3 regions of the Pseudomonas sp. NPDC096917 genome follow, and region 3 is predicted to be linked to each of the others. Evidence: riboswitches for the same ligand, from Rfam matches in the RefSeq annotation. Region 3 holds a riboswitch; each other region holds the start of a gene.
What was found. Region 3 has a riboswitch for cobalamin ahead of cobO (cob(I)yrinic acid a,c-diamide adenosyltransferase). Riboswitches for the same ligand answer to the same signal wherever they lie in the genome.
Positions count from the first base shown of each region.

Region 1: linked by a shared signal. The riboswitch ahead of cobW (cobalamin biosynthesis protein CobW) and the one ahead of cobO (cob(I)yrinic acid a,c-diamide adenosyltransferase) in region 3 are both predicted to bind cobalamin.
Region 2: linked by a shared signal. The riboswitch ahead of ACIQYF_RS10875 (CbtB domain-containing protein) and the one ahead of cobO (cob(I)yrinic acid a,c-diamide adenosyltransferase) in region 3 are both predicted to bind cobalamin.

Region 1 is NZ_JBIWEO010000003.1:123,741-130,477, forward strand. Features, by position in the region: gene cobN (cobaltochelatase subunit CobN) at 1-2,556, opposite strand, end outside; gene cobW (cobalamin biosynthesis protein CobW) at 2,560-3,630, opposite strand; cobalamin riboswitch at 3,724-3,923, opposite strand; gene efeU (iron uptake transporter permease EfeU) at 4,098-4,940, shown strand; gene efeO (iron uptake system protein EfeO) at 4,949-6,163, shown strand; gene efeB (iron uptake transporter deferrochelatase/peroxidase subunit) at 6,160-6,737, shown strand, end outside.
Region 2 is NZ_JBIWEO010000007.1:245,414-252,150, forward strand. Features, by position in the region: gene ACIQYF_RS10860 (efflux RND transporter permease subunit) at 1-1,069, shown strand, start outside; gene ACIQYF_RS10865 (efflux transporter outer membrane subunit) at 1,066-2,481, shown strand; gene ACIQYF_RS10870 (CbtA family protein) at 2,558-3,292, opposite strand; gene ACIQYF_RS10875 (CbtB domain-containing protein) at 3,308-3,520, opposite strand; adenosylcobalamin (AdoCbl) riboswitch at 3,519-3,656, opposite strand; gene ACIQYF_RS10880 (REP-associated tyrosine transposase) at 3,804-4,262, shown strand; gene ACIQYF_RS10885 (hypothetical protein) at 4,440-4,676, opposite strand; gene ACIQYF_RS10890 (histidine-type phosphatase) at 4,880-6,175, opposite strand; gene ACIQYF_RS10895 (glutamine synthetase family protein) at 6,555-6,737, shown strand, end outside.
Region 3 is NZ_JBIWEO010000012.1:93,695-100,431, reverse strand. Features, by position in the region: gene ACIQYF_RS15745 (cobyric acid synthase) at 1-804, opposite strand, end outside; gene cobD (threonine-phosphate decarboxylase CobD) at 801-1,805, opposite strand; gene cbiB (adenosylcobinamide-phosphate synthase CbiB) at 1,798-2,706, opposite strand; gene bluB (5,6-dimethylbenzimidazole synthase) at 2,703-3,353, opposite strand; gene ACIQYF_RS15725 (cobyrinate a,c-diamide synthase) at 3,350-4,663, opposite strand; gene cobO (cob(I)yrinic acid a,c-diamide adenosyltransferase) at 4,674-5,285, opposite strand; cobalamin riboswitch at 5,367-5,614, opposite strand; gene ACIQYF_RS15715 (PQQ-dependent sugar dehydrogenase) at 5,743-6,737, shown strand, end outside.

The sequences.
Region 1 (6,737 bases), on a different contig from region 3:
GCGACTCGGCGCACCGCTTGGCCCGGCAGGCACAAAACGCCCGCTCAGCGCATCGAGCAAACCCTGCATCTCGGCCGGACCGCAGGCATCCAGACGCGGCGCCACAACCTCCAGCAATGCGTCGAAAATCGAGCGCACTTCAGCCCAGGGCTCGCCATCAGGCAATTGCAAGCGGCCATCCAGCGCCTGTTCTATTAACTGTGCTGCATAGAGTTCCAGACGTTCTCGGGTATCTCCCGCCGTGCGCCATAGCGCCGCGCTAATGGCTTGCAATTCGGGGGGCTGACGTCTGACCCATGGCTCGGCCAGCGCGCAATCCAGCGGATCAAAGCCCAATTCAAAGGCTTTGGCCAGCGCCCGCAACAGACTCGACTGAGCGCCACGGCCATCGCCACGGGGAATACGCAGCAGGGCCAGCAAAGTGTCGATGCGCAGGCGCCCTGCCGGTGACTCACCAAAAATATGCAGCCCATCGCGGATTTGCGACTCCTTCAAATCGCACAAGTAGGTGTCCAGACGCGGCAACCAGATCGCCGCATCGGCGTCGCTGTCGAGGTTTTCATCCAGTTGCAGCTCGCGATCGATGTGGGTGTCACGCACCAGCTTGAGAATGTCGCGCTGCAACTCTCGGGCGCGGCGCGGGTCCAGCAATTGCGCTTCGTAATACTCGTCGGCCAGCAGTTCAAGATCGCGTAGCGGGCCGTAGGTTTCGGCCCGCGTCAGCGGCGGCATTAAATGGTCGATGATCACGGCCTGGGTGCGGCGCTTGGCCTGCGCGCCCTCGCCCGGGTCATTGACGATGAACGGGTACACATTGGGCATGGGGCCAAGAATCGCGTCTGGCCAGCAATGTTCTGACAACCCAACGCCTTTACCCGGCAGCCATTCCAGGTTGCCATGTTTGCCAACGTGCACCACGGCGTGGGCACCGTAGGTGTGGCGCAGCCAGAAGTAAAACGCCAGGTACGCATGGGGCGGCACCAGGTCAGGGTCGTGGTAGACCGCGCTGGCATCAACCTGATAGCCACGCGCTGGCTGAATGCCAACAAAGGTCAAACCAAAACGCAGGCCGGCGATCATCAGGCGGCCGCTGCGAAACATTGGGTCATCCTGCGGCGCGCCCCAGCGCTCATTGACCGCTTGTTGATTAGCCTCGGGCAACTGGCTGAACATCGCCCAGTACTCATCCAGCCCCATGCTTTGATGGCATGGGCGCAGGTCAAGGCTGTCGAGGTCGTTACTGACCCCGCCCAGCAACGCCTGAATTAATGCCGTGCCAGACTCGGGCAACTCGGCGTCCAGCGGATACCCCTGCACCTGCAAGGCCCGCAGAATATTCAACGCAGCGGCCGGCGTATCGAGCCCCACACCATTACCGATGCGACCATCGCGGGTTGGGTAGTTAGCCAAAATCAGGGCGATGCGCTTTTGCGGGTTAGGCACGCGGGCCAATTCAACCCAGCGCCGCGCCAGCTCGGCGACAAAGTCCATGCGTTCCGGCTGGGCGCGATAGCACACCACATCCGACTGGCTGCGCTCACTGCGCCAGGCCAAGTCTTTAAAGCTGATCGGACGGCTGATGATTCGCCCGTCCAGTTCCGGCAAGGCAATGTGCATCGCCAGATCACGCGGGCCGAGGCCTTGTTCGCTGTCGCGCCAGCCGGGTTCGTTGTCCTGGGCACAAATCGCCTGAATCACCGGGATATTGCGGCGGAACGGACGCAAGTGAGGCGCTTCCGGGCTCGACTGGGCAAAACCGGTGGTATTGAGAATGACCCCGGCCTCGACCTCGTCGAGCAACGCCTGAACCACTGTCAGGCAGCCCGGCTCTTTAAGGCTGGCCACTGCAATGGGCAAAGGATTAAGCCCTGCCGCTTGCAATCGCTGGCAAAACACATCGACAAACGCGGTATTGGCCGCTTGCAGGTGCGAGCGATAGAACAGCAGCGCCGCCACCGGTTGCCCGGCGCGCCAGTCAGCTTGCCAGTGCTTGAGTTCGGGGCTTGCGTGCTGCGGGTGATAAATCGCGGTGCGTGGCAAAGCCTGCGGCTCATCCCACGCGTAATCGCGGTCCAGGCTTTGGCTGGCCAGGCAGCGGTAAAGTTGCACGGCATTATGCCGCCCGCCCTGACGCAGAAAGTGCCACAGCCGTTCAGCCTGTTCGGCGGGCACGGTGCTCAACGCACTCAGCTCCGGGTCGGGACGGTCATCGCCCGGCACCAGAATCAGCGTCACGCCGCGCTCGGCCAGTTGCATCAGGCGCTCAATGCCGTAGCGCCAATACCCAATCCCGCCGTGCAAGGACAGCAGAATCACTTTGGCGTGTTGCAGCACCTGGTCGACATACAGATCGACCGAGCCATGGTTTTGCACCTGCATAGGGTTCGCCAGACGCAGGCTTGGATAATCTTCAGGCAACTGCTGGGCGGCGTCCGCGAGCAGTGCCAGGCTTGAATCACCGCTGCACAGGATCACCAGCTCGGCGGGGGTTTGGCCCAAGTCGGCAATGTTGTCGTCCGATACAAAGCCACCGGGTTGGGTCCTGAGCAGATGCATGGGTTAAACGCTCAACGCTGTACGCAGGGAGGACTCAAGCAGTGCGGCGTCCAGGTCCTGGCCGATCAGTACCAGTTTGGTGGTGCGCGCTTCATCACCGCCCCAGGCGCGGTCGAAGTGCTTGTCAAAACGCGTGCCCACACCCTGAATCAGCAAGCGCATCGGCTTGCCAGGAATCGCCGCAAAGCCTTTAACCCGCAGGATGTCGTGCTTGACCACCAATTGCGTCAGGGCGTCCAGCAGCACGCGCTCTTCTGCTTGTGGCAGTTCAATGGAGATGGAATCGAAGGCATCGTGGTCGTGATCGTCGTGGTCATCATCGCCATCGTGGTGATGGTCGTGGTGGCTGTGACGGCTGTCGATGTGATCTTCGGACCCGGCGCCCAGACCCAGCAATACCTCCAGTGGCAGACGACCGCTGCTGGCTTCGATGATTTTCACCGCCGGTGGCAGTTCTTCAGCCACTTCGGCGCGGACTTTGGCCAAGTCTTCAGGGGTGATCAGGTCAGCTTTGTTGAGGATCACCAAGTCAGCGCTGGCCAGTTGGTCGGCAAACAGTTCGTGCAGCGGGGACTCGTGGTCAAGGTTCGGATCGAGTTTGCGCTGGGCATCGACCTGCTCCGGGAAGGCGGCAAAAGTGCCACGTGCAACGGCCGGGCTGTCGACCACGGTGATCACCGCGTCAACGGTGCAGGCGCTGCGAATTTCTGGCCACTGGAACGCTTGAACCAGCGGCTTTGGCAGGGCCAGGCCCGAGGTTTCAATCAGGATATGGTCGATGTCACCGCGACGGGCCACCAGTTCGCGCATCACGGGGAAGAACTCTTCCTGCACGGTGCAGCACAGGCAGCCGTTGGCCAGTTCATAGACGCGGCCGTTGGCTTCTTCTTCAGTGCACCCGATGGTGCATTGCTTGAGGATTTCACCGTCGATACCCAACTCGCCGAATTCGTTGACGATCACTGCAATACGCCGACCCTGGGCGTTGTCCAGCATGTGGCGAAGCAAGGTGGTTTTGCCCGAACCGAGAAAGCCGGTAACGATAGTGACGGGGGTTTTGGCCAGTGTTTTCATCGGATGCCCTTTGGCAAAGCGGCGGGCATACGGGACGACGACCGGCTCATAGGAGCGGCAAACATTCGCCACCGGATCACCCCGCCCGGTTGAAGTAAGAATCTGACACGAGGCAGGTCTCCTGGCTTACGGCTGGGGGTCTGCCCTAGGCAGCCCCATTCCCTGCGCCTTCCCGCGTATCAAGCAGTGGCGTGGCAGGGTAATTGACCGTTTACAGTTGCGGGGGCAGCCGCGGCATACCGCGTTCCCATCTTAGCTTCGCGCTGCGAAGAACCTCGAGCGCACAAGGCTACGCAGTGCTTTGTAACAGGTCAATGTTGGCGCTGTGTACAGGCGTCAGAACCGGGGGCTCCGGCGTCACTTTTTCGTTCAGCCACTGTTCAGCAAATGAAATCGATTCTTGTTTGGCAATACGTATCAATATGTTACAAATTGGCACTACCCATTCGCAACGCGGTGTTCTGCCCATGCTGGTTCCCTTTCTGATCATGCTGCGCGAAGGTATTGAGGCCGCGCTTATCGTCGGCATCATTGCCAGTTACCTCAAGCAAACCGGGCGTGGCCAGTGGATGCCTGCGGTGTGGATTGGGGTTTTCCTCGCGGCCGCCCTGTCGCTGCTGGTCGGCGGCGGCCTGGAACTGATGAGCGCCGAATTCCCGCAAAAGCAGCAGGAACTGTTCGAAGGCATCGTCGGCCTGATCGCCGTTGGCATTCTCAGCTCCATGGTGTTCTGGATGCGCAAGGTCGCCCGCTCGATCAAGCAGGCTCTGCACACCTCACTGGATCACGCCCTTGCCGGTTCCAAACATCAGGTCACAGCCCTGATTGCCATGGTGTTTTTCGCCGTGGCGCGTGAAGGGCTGGAAACTGTGTTTTTCCTGCTCGCGGTGTTTCAACAAAGTGAAGGCCCGGCCGCACCTCTGGGCGCCCTGCTCGGGTTGATTCTGGCGATCTTGGTGGGCTTTGCTATTTACAGCGGCAGCATGCGTCTGAACCTGGGGCTGTTTTTCCGCTGGACCGGCCTGTTCATTCTGGTGGTTGCCGCTGGCATTTTGGCCAACTCGGTGCAAGCCCTGCACGAAGCCGGGCTGTGGAATCACCTGCAAGACGTGGTCTTCGACATCAGCGCCACGCTGCCGATGGACGGCCCGCTGGGTTCGATTCTGGCCGGGATGTTCGGCTATCAGGACGCCCCCACTGTGAGTGTGATCGGCGCCTACGTGATTTATCTGGTGGTGACACTGGCCCTGTTCTTCCGCGCCCCAACACCGCCCAACGCCATCCAACCCACTTCAGTGACGAACTCATAAGGTCCTGCATGTCTACCCCTGCAAGCGGTAATCCCCCACGCGCGCTGCGCTGGGCTGTGGCCGGTTCGGTGATCGTAATGATCGCGGCCGGCGGGTTGTTCTATTACGCCTCGCAACTGGCTACGGCCAAACGCAAGGTGCACAGCAATGAAATCACGGTGACGATTCACCCCCACAGTTGCGAACCGAATGCGCTGACCGTGCCTGCCGGCTTTAACAGTTTCCGTATCGTCAACGTCTCGGAGCGCGCCGTCGAATGGGAAATCCTCGACGGCGTGCTGGTGATCGAAGAGCGCGAGAACATTGCTCCCGGCCTCAGCCAGGTGATCAACGCCAACCTCGCGCCCGGTGATTACGCCATTACCTGCGGCCTGCTGAGCAATCCGCGCGGCACCCTGCACGTCACACCGACAGCCCAATCGCAAGCCAGCGCCAAGGCGCATCCATCGATGGTGGCGTTCATCGGCCCCTTGTCAGAGTTTCGGGTGTACTTGAGCAGCCAGGGCAACGCCCTGATCAAAGCGGTTGACGCATTGTCGCAAGCGATCGCCAGCGGCGACTTGCAGCAGGCACAGGCTCTTTATGTCCCGGCACGCGAGGCCTATCAGCGCCTGGCCCCCGCCGCACAGCGCCTGGCTGAACTGGACAACGCCATCAACGCCCGCGCCGACTACTTCGAAAAACGCGAACAGGACCCGGGGTTCCGCGGTTTCCATCGCCTCGAATACGGCCTGTTTGAGCAACGCAGCACCCAAGGCCTGGCGCCCTTTGCCGAGCAATTGCAAGCCAATGCGGTCCTGCTCAGGCAACAACTGCTGGCGCAATCCCTTGCGCCCGAGCAGTTGGTCAATATTGTTTCGCGCACATTGCACAACCTGGCGGACACCCGTGCCGCCAGCGGTGAAGAAGAACGTTACAGCCATATCGACCTGTCCGGCTTCGCCGCCAACCTTGAGACCACGCGCAAGGTGGTCGATCTGCTGCGTCCGTTACTGGCCAAAAACAATGCCGACATCCTGCTCAACATTGATACCGCCAGCTCCGCTCTCGAAGCCGAACTCAGCCGGCTGAAAAACGATAAAGGCTACCTCACGTACGACACAGTGAGCGCCGCTCAGCGTCAAGAAATCAGTCACAAGGCCAAGGCTCTGGCCGATGCACTCGATGGAATCGATCCCGCCCTCGGCCTTTTCGGCCTGTCATTGCAGACGAGACATACATGAGCGATTCAGACAACAGCCCTAGCGAATTCAATCTGCAACGCCGCCGCGTGCTCCTCGGTATGGGGGTGGCAGGTGCTGCACTGGCTGGCAGCGCCCTGAGTTGCCCGGCCATGGCTGCCAGCGCCAACGCGCAAGTCACCCAAGCGCCCAGCAGCGACAAGACCCAGGACCATCACGAGTTCCACGGCCAACACCAAAACGGCATCGTCACGCCGCGCCCTGCTGCAGGCATGCTTGTGTCCTTTGATGTGCTGGCCAGTGATCGCAAAGACTTGGAGCGCCTGTTTCGCACCCTGAATGAGCGCATCGCGTTCCTGACCAAAGGCGGCAAAGTGCCCCAGGTCGACCCCAAGCTACCGCCAGCCGACTCCGGCATTCTCGGCCCGGTAGTCACCCCGGACAACCTGACAGTGACGGTCTCGGTCGGCGAGTCACTGTTCGATGAGCGTTTCGGCCTGAGCAGCGTCAAACCCAAGCGCCTGAGCCGCATGCAGGGTTTTCCCAATGATGCGCTGGAGCCCGCGTTTTGCCATGGCGATCTGAGCCTGCAGTTTTGCGCCAACACCGCCGACAC
Region 2 (6,737 bases), on a different contig from region 3:
CTTGGCGCAGCTCACAGACATCAATACCGACCAACAAGACAATAGCCTCGAGGCCAATGTGACGGTCAATCGCGACACGGCGGCGCGGCTCGGGGTCAGTATGTCGGCGATTGACCAGACCCTTTATGACGCCTTTGGCCAGCGTCAGGTATCGACCATTTACCGCGCTGCCAACCAGTACCACGTGATCATGGAAGTCGCGCCCCAATACTGGGCCGACCCGTCTGCGCTCAAGTCGATCTATTTGCCACAAGTCGCCTCGACAGCCAGTAAAACCAGCGCTGCGCCGAACCTGGCGAGCCATGCCAGCGCGACCCTGATTCCGTTGTCAGCCGTGGCGCAACAGGCGGTGGCGCGCACCGCGATTTCCATCAGCCACCAGGGCACTTTTCCGGCGGTGACCGCCTCGTTCAACCTGGCGCCGGGCGTGTCCATCGGCCAGGCCACGAGCCTGGTGGAAGAGGCCGTGGCGCAGTTGCGCATGCCCGCCAGCGTGGTCGGGCAGTTCGCGGGCACGGCGCAGGTGTTTCAGTCGTCGGTGTCCAGTGAGCCATTGCTGATTCTGGCGGCCATTCTCTCGGTGTACATCGTGCTGGGGATTCTCTACGAAAACCTGATCCACCCGCTGACCATCCTCTCGACCTTGCCCTCGGCCGGGGTCGGGGCGCTTATCGCGTTGCTGCTGACGGGCACCGAGCTGTCGATCATCGCCTTGGTGGGGGTGATTTTGCTGATTGGTATCGTCAAGAAAAACGCGATCATGATGATCGACTTCGCCATCACCCAACGCAAAGAGCAGGGGCTCAGTGCTCAGGAAGCGATTCGCAGCGCCTGCCTGATTCGTTTCCGGCCCATCATGATGACCACGCTGGCGGCGATGCTTGGTGCCTTGCCGCTGGTACTGGGCAGCGGCTACGGCTCGGAACTGCGGCGTCCGCTGGGGATTTCAATTATGGGCGGACTGCTATTTAGTCAAATGCTGACGCTGTACACCACACCCGTGATTTACCTGTGGCTGGACCGCGTGTCACACCGTCTGCGCCGGGCACCCAAGGAGACAACCCAATGAATCTCAAACCGCTGCTCTTGGCTGTGACCCTTAGCCTGACGCTTGGCGGGTGCATGGTGGGGCCGGACTATCAAAAACCGCCGATGTCATTGCCCATGGGCTTCAAGGAGGGCCTGCAATGGCAGCGGGCAGTGGCCAACCCGCAAGGCGCGCTGGCCAGCCAGTGGTGGCTGGAATACCACGATCCGCTGCTGACCGAGTTGATCCAGCGTTCGGCCACGGCTAACCCGTCCATCGATGCCGCCGAGGCGGCTTATCGGCTGGCGCAAGCGCAAGTGTCATCGAGCCGGGCCGGTTTATGGCCGACCCTGGGGGCCGGACTGTCCGGCACCCGGGGCGTAGGTGGCAGCAGTTCCAGTGGTTCGAGTACCAGTACGGGCGGCGGGGTGGTGAACGTGGTCAGCGCTACCCTAACTGCCAGTTGGGAGCCGGACTTATGGGGGCAAGTGCGTCGCGGCATCGAGTCGAGCAATGCCACAGCCCAAGCGTCCGACGCCTTGCTGGCCGGGGTGCGGCTGTCCATCAGTTCCAGCGTGGCGAGCAATTATCTGGGCCTGCGCCAACTGGACATCGACATCGGCCTGTTGCAGCAACAGCAGCAGATCAACCAGCAACTGCTGGACATGATCCAGGCCCAATACCAGCAGGGCACGGCGGCCAATGACCAACTGCTGCAAGCGCAAGACCAACTGAGCAGCGTGGTCGCTGCGTTGCAGACCGCCCAGCGCTCGCGCGAACAATACGAACACGCTTTAGCGGTGCTGGTAGGCGTTGCGCCTGCACAATTGAGCATCGAGCCCAAAGCCCAATACACCTTTGTGGTGCCGCGCCCGCCATTGAGCTTGCCGTCCAACCTGCTGCTGCGCCGGCCGGACGTGGTGGCGGCGGAACGTAACGCAGCGGCGGCTAACGCCAAAATCGGCGTGGCCGAAGCGGCGTTCTTTCCGACTCTGGACTTGACCGCCGAAGCCGGTTATCGCGCTAGCGCATTGGGTGGACTGTTCAGCGTGCCCAACCGCATCTGGACCTTGGGCCCGGCGCTGGCGGCGACCCTGTTTGATGGCGGCGCCCGCGAGGCGGCGGTGCAACAGGCGCAGGCCAGCTACGACCAGGACGCGGCCAATTACCGTGGCACCGTGCTGTCAGCGTTGCAGAACGTCGAAGACAACTTGTCGGCGATCAATCACCTGAACGTGCAGGCCGACACTTACCAACAGATCTATACGCGCAACCAGCAACTGTTTGGCAGCCAAGAGGCGCAGTTGAAAGCCGGGACCGTCAGCCAGCAGAACGTCCTGACTCAGCAATTAATCCTGTTGCAGACCGAGCAGAACTTGCGCGATACCCAGGCGCAACTGAGCCAGGGCAGCGTGGCGCTGATTCAAAGTTTGGGTGGAGGATGGGGCTTGTAGTCGCTGTCGAGGAGCGAAGGCTGCGATCGGCTGCGCAGCCTTCGTACTTCGTCAGCGACTACAGAATTTCAATGACTCAGGCCTTGTAAGCCTTGCCCGCCGGCAACAGCAAGTGTTCAGCCACTGCGCCGAAGATCAACCCCAGAGCAGTCCACATCACCCCTTGAATGCCCAGGGCTGCGACGCGGAATTTCCACAGCAAGACTGCCGAGAAGTTTTGCGGCACTTCGCTGATGGTCGGGAACAGGTAGCCGGCCACTGCAACAATCACCAGATACAGCGCCACGCCTTTGATCGCGCCATTCCACAGACCCGAGCGGGCGATGAACGTGCGGCCTGCACTGATTGCAATCACCGCAGCGGCAACCGACACCAGCAACATCAGAAAGAACAGTTGGGTGCGCTTGCCCAGGGTGCTCGGATCGCCCACTGACGGTGGATTGGCCGGATAAACGAGACCCGGGATCAGAAACACCACCACAAAGGCGGTCAGCGCCAACAGCGCAGACAGGCCGCGTGGGCCGACATTGCCGACGCGCCCCAGAGAGAAAGCAAACACCAGGGCAAAAATGCCGCCCAGTGACACGCTGTACGCCACCACCCCGGTCAACAGGCCGAAGGTGCTTTGCACCTGGCGGCTGACCAGTTCGGGTTCTCCTTGCTCGGCATCGCCGTGTGAGTGAGACATGTGTTCTTCGAACGCGATAGCGCTCTCAATCTGGGGCTCCCCGAACACTTTGGCAAAACCGAAAGCCAGCAGGCCAGCAATCAGACCGACAAGCATGCCCCTGACGAGTAAACGACCAGTCATGTAGTAATCCTCGGATCAGTGGCAGGGAAAGCCCAGCAGATGGCGGCCGTCGTGTACGAATTCGTGAACGTACATGCCCTTGAAAATGGCAGTGGCGCCTTGTTCGGCGCCGACGAAATAAATCGCCAGCATCAGCAACAGGCCGCCGAAGATCGCCCAAGGCAAAATATCGCCCAAGGGAATGGCAGGCAGGGAGATGTCAGTCTGAGTTGAAGCGTTGTAAGCCATGATTACCTCTGGGATTGCGCGTCCCGGCAAGAGTGCATAAGGCAAAGGAAGATCTGGCTTTCGGCAAGGAGCCGACTACAGTGGCGCGACCGCGTCGGATTTTGACCGACTTCTTTCCTTCGTAACATACTGAAATAACCTGGGCAGTCTACGCTAGCGTCTCAGGAAAAACTCGCGCCATTACGTTTTTGTGGGAGCTATGAAATATACGGTTAAACGATTCCCGCTGCTGCCTTCTTGGCAGTGACTAGTTTTTGGGCTTATCAACCCATTGAGCCTGTTTATGCACGTATTTCCTACCTCTCATCGTCTGCGCCTTGGTCGTTACAGCGAGCAAAACCGTCTCTATCTGTTAACCGCCAATACATTGAATCGCGAGCCCATTTTCTTGGACTGGCATATCGGCAGGAGGGTTGTAGAACAACTGAGGTGCGCACAAGAACAAGGTCTTGTCGACTCGCTTGCATGGGTCGTGATGCCTGATCACTTTCATTGGCTGGTGGTGCTTCAGAGCGGTTCGCTTGACGAATTGATGTGTCGCACCAAATCGTTGAGTACGCGGGCCATTAACCAAGCAACCGGTCGAACAGGCAGCCGATGGCAGCAGGGCTACCATGACCACGCTTTACGTGATGACGAAGATTTGAAGCATCTGGCACGTTATGTCATCGCCAACCCTATACGCGCAGGGCTGGTCAAGCGAGTAGGGGATTACCCTCTATGGGATGCCATATGGCTATGACGTATTGCAAAACCTGTGGGAGCGGGCTTGCTCGCGATGGCATCAACTCGGTCATTCAGATAGACCGAGTCGTTTGCATCGCGAGCAAGCCCTCTCCCACAAAATGGACGTCAGGCGATGGCCGAGCACTTGGATGAAGTGATCCGCATCTTCAGTCGTAACGCTCAGTAAGGCGGGTTATTCCAGCCAGGACTCGGTCACCCGGCGGTCGAGTTCTTCCCAATCCGCCATGCCCAGCACACGCGTGGTATTCAGGCCCCGCAAGTAGCCCCGAAGCTGGTGCGCCATGGCGTGCAGGTTATCGGTCGGGGCGTGCTCATTGTGCAGCGCTTGCTCGTAGAGGCTCAGGTAGTCGTCTACACGGTCGCGGTACTCAGGCAGTACCGCCTCGCGGATCAGATCGAAGGTTCGCATTTTTTGATTTGTATTCAAGTGGCACCCTCTGTGAGTGAACGGGCTGTTGTTTTGGTAACAGGCCGTTTCAATGTATCTCACGTCAGGGCGCAGTATCTATAGGCGACAGCCCCTGCGTCACGCTCACCCTCGCGCTTTCGTGTCGCAGCGAGCTTGCCTCGCGATCGTTTGATCTTTTAAAAAATCGCGAGGCAAGCAGGGTGCTACCAGGTGTACGGCGTCAGCGCGGTCGGGTCGATGTTGTGGTCGACGGTGGCCATGGCTTCTTTAAGCGGGCACAGCAATCCGACGCTGGTTTTGCGGCAATCCTTGCTGCTGGCGAAGTCTTGCTTGAGCGGTTTTTGCCCGCCGTTCAGTGGGGTCAGATTACGAATCTGATCCATCGACTGCGCTTCAAAGGCAATGCGCAAAAAGTATTCGCCGGTTTTGACTTCCTTGTAGCGTTCAAACTGCAACGTGCCCACGGGCGGAATATTGTTTTCGATGTAGTCGCCCAGTTTCCAGCCAAAACCCAGCATCGTGCGCAGGTATGCAATGTTGGTGTCGTGGGCCACCAACAGCATCAACGGCACATCCGGCGGTGTGCCTGGCGCGGTGTTGTCGGCCAGTGCTGTGCCTTGTTTGAGCTCAAGCGATATCTGGTTCATCAACTCTGACGCGCCACGGCTGGCGATATAGGGGATGTCGTTGAGGTAGTCATATTTGGCTTTGGTCAGCACCATCAGGCTGGAGACTTGCGCGGCGGTGCGGGCATGCCCAAACGCGACTTTATCCAGGGGCAGGCCTTGGCTGTATTCAAGACGGAACACTTCCCCCATGTTGGCGCCCGCGCTCAGGCCCTTGATCGAAAAACGGCCTTTGGCGTTTTCTTCGAGCTTCCACGTTTGTTTGCCGTACGGACAGTCGGTGCCGGGCAGGCAGGCGACTTCTCGCAGTTGTGCTTCGTAAGGGGCGTAGCGCTTTTGGGCCGCTTCGACACTGCCACCCAGTGCCTGGAGAATTTGGGCGCGGGCTTTGTCCGGATCGAGTGCGGCAAAGGGCATTTCATTGGCCTGGAACAGCGCGTCCTGTTCACCGCTGACGTAACCCGGCTGCAAGCCGCAGCCGGGGAACATACCGTCGAGCAGGGCTTGGGCGGTGGCTTTGGTGCGTTGCATAGGGCTGGCGTGGGCCAGCACTTGACGGGCGTGGGGGCAGCCTTGCGGGATCAACCCGGCGCTGCGCAACACTTCGCCCCGATAACGGCCCATTTCGACCGCGCCGGTGTAGCCATGACCGGTCAGGTTGCCGAAGGGCACCAGCCAGGTCGGCCATTGGCGCTGGGTGACGTGGGTCAGCAGTTTTTCATTGGACGCCGTGGGCGGGCGCACGCCGTGGCGGCTGACCTGAACAACCTTGTCCAGCACGTAGCCCTCGCTGGTTGGGGGCTGGGCAAAGGCGGGCAGGCTGATCATGCTGGCGAGCAGCAGACCGGTGTAGAGCGGGGTCAACGTCTTCATCGTTTTTCCTTTGGGCCTTGCAGGACACAGTGGGCGCTGAGTCTAGTCGGCAAAACCCGTCGGTGTGTTTGTAGAGCCACATCGTGTGGGTGATCAAGTGAATGTCGTCTTTGGACATGCCGGGTACTGCGCGAAAAAATACAATCGATCCTGTTGTTCTTCGCAGTCGCTGTGGCTTTATTCTGATTTATGCGTGGCTCGCTTGAATTCACGAACAGTGGATGCGTATTTTGTGCGCATTGCCGTTCGCGGTTTGTACAACAATAAGGAAAGCGTCATGACGACCGATGGCCACGACTCACTCGCACAGCGATTGGCGGGCATTGATGAGATTGAATGTGTGACCCCGGATCTGAATGGCGTGCCGCGTGGCAAGGTAATGACCGCAGCAGGATTGCTCGAAGGACGGCGCCTGCAAATGGCCCGAGGCGTCATGCTGCAATGCATCATGGGTGGCTACCCTGCGGCACGTTTCTACGGCAGCGACGACAGCGACCTTGCCTTGATTCCAGACCCTGCGCAGATCCACCGCTTGCCGTGGAGCCAGACGCCACGGGCACTG
Region 3 (6,737 bases):
CAACGGGTCGAAGTCAGTGTGATTGCTGATGCGCGGCAACACCGGCACCACCACTTTGAGCACCTGGTCAGCCTTGTCGGTCTGGCGCTGATCGATGCCGTCTTCGGCTTCAAGGTGCAGGTCCAGCACGTAAGGCAGCACGCCGATCACCGGCTTGCCTGTGCGCTGCTCCAGCCAGTCGAGGCCCGGTTGCAGCAAAGCAATGTCACCGCGAAAGCGATTGATGATGAAACCTTTGACCCGCGCCTGCTCGGTCTCTGACAGCAGTTCAAGCGTGCCAACCAAATGCGCAAACACCCCGCCTCGGTTAATGTCGGCAATCAGCACCACCGGACAATCCACCGCTTCGGCAAAGCCCATGTTGGCAATATCACCGGCGCGTAAATTGATTTCGGCCGGAGAGCCCGCGCCCTCAACCATGACCACCGGGTACGCGGCGCTCAAGCGTTGATGCGAGGCCAGCACTGCCTGCATGGCGATGGCCTTGTAGTCGTGGTAGGCCACTGCATTCATGCTGGTGACCGCGCGACCATGAATAATCACTTGCGCGCCGGTATCGCTATTGGGCTTGAGCAGCACCGGGTTCATGTCGGTGTGCGGCGCCAGCCCGGCAGCCTGCGCCTGAACGGCCTGGGCGCGGCCAATCTCGCCACCTTCAGCCGTCACGGCACTGTTGAGCGCCATGTTCTGCGGCTTGAAAGGCACGACGCGCACACCTTGGCGGGTCAGCCAGCGGCACAAGGCCGTGACCAACGTACTTTTTCCGGCATCGGACGTGGTGCCCTGCACCATCAATGTGCTCATGACACTCCCTTAGTGGACACTTGGGTATAGGCCTGCAACGCCTGTTCCAGCCTCAACCAGTCGGCCTCATCGCCAGGCAGGCCAAACCGTACGCTGCTGTTGCTGGTAAACAGGCGCAGCAAAATCCCGCGCTGCGCCATAAAGTCGTAAAGACGCTCGGCATGCGGCGTGATCAGCCACTGGAACAGGGCGCAACCGCCTTGCGCAAGCAAATCATGCAGGCCCAGCAATCGCTGCAAGCGCCCACTGGCCAGCGCCGTGCGTTCGCGCTGCAGGGCTTGGTTAGCGGTGTCCAGCAGGCACGCCTGCCCCACAATGCGGGTCGGGCCACTGACAGCCCAGGGCCCGACCTGTTCGGCCAACAGCTTGAGCAACCTGAGTTCGGCCAGCACAAAGCCTAAACGCACGCCTGCCAGGCCAAAAAACTTGCCGAATGAACGCAACACAATCAACCCGGTGCGCCAGGTCTCAGCCGCCAGGCTCAAGTCGGGGGTGTTGTCCATGAAGGCTTCGTCCACCACCAGCCAACCACCGCGCTGCGCCAGCCGTGCGTGCCATTCCAGCAAACGCTCGGGGGACAGGTTCAAGCCCGTGGGATTATTGGGGTTCACCACCACCAGCACATCCAGCGTGTCGAGGTAAAAGTCGACTTCCTGATCCATAACTTCGCGCACGATGTGTCCGCTGCGCCGCCAGGCTTCGGCATGTTCGGCGTAACACGGCGACAGCACGCCCACCTTGCCACTGCGGCGCAGCCGCGGCAGTAATTGGATCGCACATTGCGAGCCCGGCACCGGCAAGACATTTTGCGCGCCGTAATACAGGCAGGCCGCTTGCTCCAGCCCGTCATCGGTTTCCGGCAAACGCGCCCAGGCCCGTTCCGGGATAGGAGGAATCGCAAAAGGCCAGGGTGCCAGACCGCTGGACAAGTCCAGCCAGGCCGACTCGGCAATGCCGTAGTGCAAGGCCGCCTGACGTAAACGCCCGCCGTGCTCAAGCATAGAACTCACTCCCCACACACAGGATCAGTAACCACAGCCACACACCGCGTTGTACCAACTGCCAGCCGCGGCCGATTGAGTCAGCGTCGGCCGGCACGCCTTCACCCAGCTGTGGACGTTCGTGCAGCTCACCGTGATAAATCGCCGCACCGCCCAGCTCGACACCCAGCGCACCTGCCCCCGCCGCCATGACCGGCCCGGCATTGGGGCTGTCCCACTGCGGCGCCTGTTCACGCCAGCACTTCATCGCCAAGCGCGTCTTGCCCAGCAAGGCGTAGGTCAACGCCACCAGTCGTGCAGGAATATAGTTAAGTACATCGTCAATGCGCGCGGCGGCCCAGCCAAAACGCTCAAAACGCTCGTTGCGATAGCCCCACATCGCATCCAGGGTGTTGCTTAAACGGTAGAGCACCACGCCCGGCGCGCCAGCCACTGCAAACCAGAACAAGGCGGCGAACACCGCATCACTGCCGTTTTCCAGCACCGACTCTGTGGCCGCGCGCGCCACTTCGGTCGAATCCAGCTCACTGGTTTGCCGACTGACCAAATACCCGACCCGCGTGCGGGCCTCGTCCAGATCATTGGCGCGCAACGCCTCGGCAACCGGCTGCACGTGTTCACCCAGGCTGCGCATGCCCAACGCGCAGTACAGCGCCACAATCTCCACCAGCCAGCCGATATAAGGCAGCCACGACAAAGCGGTGGCCAGAAGGGTCAGAGGCAATACCGCCAGCACCCAGGCGGTCACGCCATGGCTACGCCAGCCCCGCCCACCCGAATTGAAACGCTGCTCGATACGGTCAGCCATGCGGCCAAACGCAACCAGCGGATGCCAGCGTTTAGGCTCGCCGAGCAGCGCATCCAACGCCACCCCGGCAACGCACAACAACGCCACACTCATGGCTTTACTCCCCAAAAATTCTCGTAGACCAACTCACTCAGCGGACGCGCTTGCGCCCACCCCTCCAGCACCAGCATGGGCGCCGGATAAAATGCCTCGACCGGGCCCAGGCACAACACCGCCAGTGGCTTGGCACCTGCGGGCAACCCCAGTAAATCCGCCAGGGCCTGCGGCTCGAACAACGACACCCAGCCCATGCCCAGGCCTTCCACGCGCGCGGCCAGCCACAGGTTTTGAATGGCGCAAGACAACGACGCCATGTCCATTTCCGGCAGCGTACGGCGGCCGAAAATATGCTTTTCGCGGTCATCCATCAACGCCGCCACCAGCACCTCGGCGCAATCGTTGATGCCTTCAACCTTGAGGGTCATGAATTCATCCGACCGCTCACCCAGCGCCTCGGCGGTGCGGACCCGCTCGTCTTCAACGACCGCTTGAATCTTGCCGCGCAGTTCGCGGTCAGTGATGCGGATAAACCGCCACGGCTGCATCAGGCCCACACTCGGCGCCTGATGCGCGGCTTCCAGCACACGTGCCAACAACTCAGGGGCCACGCTGCCCCCGCTGAAATGCCGCATGTCGCGGCGCTCAGCAATGGCCCGGTACACCGCGGCCTTCTCTTCAGGACTAAATGCGTTGTCGCTCATGACACCTTCACGGCGCACGGCGCGAACAACGCAGCCATGGCCTGGGGATTGGACGGAAAGTAAAAGTGCACATAAGACGCTGTCATACGCCCTTCGCGATACACCGCCTCCGCACCACGCCCGCCATTGGGGCTCAGGCCACGTGCGACAGGCTCAAGTTCGGTGCTGGTCAGCGAGTGATGATAGGTGTGTCCGCGCAACAGGCCTTCGGGCATCTCAACGGCCTGCAAAGCCAGAGCCGCCAAGCGTTTTTGCATGGTCGCCTCGCCCTTGAGCAGGCCGACCAACTCGGCGCGCTGACCGTCGACGTCGGTCAAGGCATCCAGCAGATAGAGCATGCCGCCACATTCGGCCAGCAAGGGCTTGCCTGCTTGATGGTGAGCACGGATTGCATCCAGCATCGACGTGTTGCGCGACAGCTCAAGGTGATGCAACTCGGGGTAGCCGCCCGGCAAATACAGACTGTCAGCGCCAGGCAGCTGCGTGTCGCGAATCGGCGAGAAAAACACCAGTTCGGCGCCCATGTCGCGCAACAGCGCCAGGCTCGCGCCATAGGTAAAGGCAAAGGCTTCATCGCGCGCCACAGCAATCCGCACCCCGGCCAGTAACGGCTCAACGGCAACAGGTTGCGGGGCTGCAAACTCCACCGCCGGTGGCAGCGCTACCTCGCAGGTGCTGGCCAGGGCGTTGGCCGCCGCATCGAGGCGCGCATCCAGGTCATTCAATTCGCTGGCTTGCACCAGACCTAAATGCCGGCTTGGCAGCTCAATCCCGGTCTCGCGGGACAATGCGCCGTACCAGCGCAAGCCTTCAGTCAGGCTGCCTTCGAGCAACTGCGCATGACGCACCGTACCGACCCGGTTAGCCAGCACCCCGGCAAACGGCAGGTCCGGCTGATAACGCGCCAGCCCCAAGGCCAACGCGCCGAAGGTCTGGGCCATGGCGGTGCCATCAATCACCCCCAACACCGGCACGCCGAAATGACGCGCCAGATCGGCGCTGGACGGCGTGCCGTCGAACAGCCCCATCACGCCTTCGATCAGAATCAGGTCCGCTTCACCGGCCGCTTCCCACAGCAAGCGACGGCTTTCATCGGCGCCAACCATCCACAAATCCACCTGATACACCGGCGCACCGCTGGCGCGCTCGAGGATCATGGGGTCGAGGAAATCCGGGCCACATTTGAATACCCGTACCTTGCGCCCTTGATTGCGATGCAATCGGGCCAAAGCGGCGGTGACGGTGGTCTTGCCCTGACCGGAAGCCGGCGCGGCGATCAGTACCGCCGGGCAATGACGCGACTCTCTCATGCTTGAACACTCACAATTCAATGCCTTTCTGGGCCTTGATCCCGGCCTGAAATGCATGCTTGATCACACCCATTTCAGTTACGGTATCGGCCAGATCAATCAGCTCAGGTTTAGCGCCACGCCCGGTGACCAGCACATGCTGCATCGGCGGACGGGCTTGCAGGTCGCTCAGCACTTGCTCGAGGTCGAGGTAGCCGTGTTTGAGTGCAATGTTCAGCTCATCCAGCACCACCAGCCCAATGGACGGATCACGCAGCATCTCGCGAGACACTTCCCACGCCGCCTCAGCTGCCACGATGTCACGCTGGCGGTCCTGAGTTTCCCAGGTAAAGCCTTCGCCCATCACGTGATAGCGCACTTGTTCAGGAAAGCGACGGAAAAACATCTCTTCGCCGGTGCTGTTACGGCCCTTGATGAACTGCACCACGCCGCATTGCAGGCCATGGCCCATGGCCCGGGCCAACATGCCAAAAGCCGAACTGCTTTTGCCTTTGCCATTGCCGGTCAACACCAGCAACAGGCCACACTCGTTAGGGGCACTGGCAATGCGCTCGTCCATCACTGCTTTTTTGCGCAACATGCGCGCCAGATGACGCTCGTCGCGTTCGGGGGATTCGTTCATGGCAGCTCTCCGTTGGGGCTGAATTAAGCAAACGGGAGGCGGGAGGATTCATTAAAAAACGACACACCTACGCCCGCCGCGAGGGTGCTGGATGGATCAGGCCGGTCTCCGGGCTCATGAGCGGGGCGTTTTTACACATAAAACGCAGCCTCACCACGCGCCTTCCCGTGCATTAAACACAGTGGCATCGGGCGTGATGTTGACTCATTTACCGTTGCGGGGGCAGCGCCGGGATCAAAGCGGTTGTGTGGTTAAACACGCTTTCACCGGCTTCCCTGTTTCACTCGGCCAACCTTGAGTTGCAGAGCACCTGAAACAAGCCGCGAAGGTTAGAGGGTTGGGGGTGGAGCGTCAATTAAAGGTGCGGGTCCGCTTGCCAAAGGATTACTGCGACCTGAACCTTCGCCAACTACGCTCCTCTATGACTAACACGACAAAAAAACTCATGGAGATCCACATGCTTAAACGCCAGCACGCTGTTGTCATCGTTTTAGCGGCAGGGTTGGCAGCCTGCGGCGAGAGTTCGACGCTGCAAGTCACCGACGGCACCGGCCCCTCACCCAAGCTGCCAGAGCCGAACAAGACGCTGATACCCACCGTTAACATCGCCCCGGCCATTGGCTGGCCAGCGGGCACCAAGCCGGTGGCAGCAGAAGGTTTGCAAGTGCAGGCGTTTGCAGATGGCCTTGACCATCCGCGCTGGCTGTATGTGCTACCCAATGGCGATGTACTGGTCGCCGAGACCAACGCGCCCCCCAAGCCCGATGACAGCAAAGGGATTCGTGGCTGGGTGATGGAAAAAGTCATGGGCCGGGCCGGGGCGGGTGTTCCGAGCGCGAACCGGATCACCCTGCTGCGCGACGCCAATCACGATGGCGTGGCTGAAACCCGTACGGTGTTTATCGACAACCTGAACTCACCATTTGGCATGACCCTGGTGGGCAACGACCTGTATGTAGCGGATGCAGACAAGCTGCTGCGCTTCCCTTATCAAACAGGTGAGAACTCGATCAGCGCGCCACCGACCAAAATTGTCGACCTGCCGGGCGGACCGATAAACCATCACTGGACCAAAAACGTCATCGCCAGCCCCGACGGCAAAAAGCTCTACGTGAGCGTGGGCTCCAACAGCAACGTTGGCGAAAACGGCCTGGACAACGAAGAAGGTCGCGCCGCGATCTGGGAGGTCGACCCCGCGACGGGTAGCCACCGTATTTTTGCCTCAGGGCTGCGCAACCCTAATGGCATGGACTGGGAGCCCAAGACCGGCAAACTGTGGACCGCAGTGAACGAACGCGACGAAATTGGCAGCGATCTGGTGCCCGACTACATCACCTCCGTGAAGGATGGCGGCTTTTACGGCTGGCCCTACAGCTATTACGGGCAACATGTCGATACGCGGGTCAGCCCGCAAAACCTCGATTTGGTCGCCAAAGCAATTGCGCCAGACTA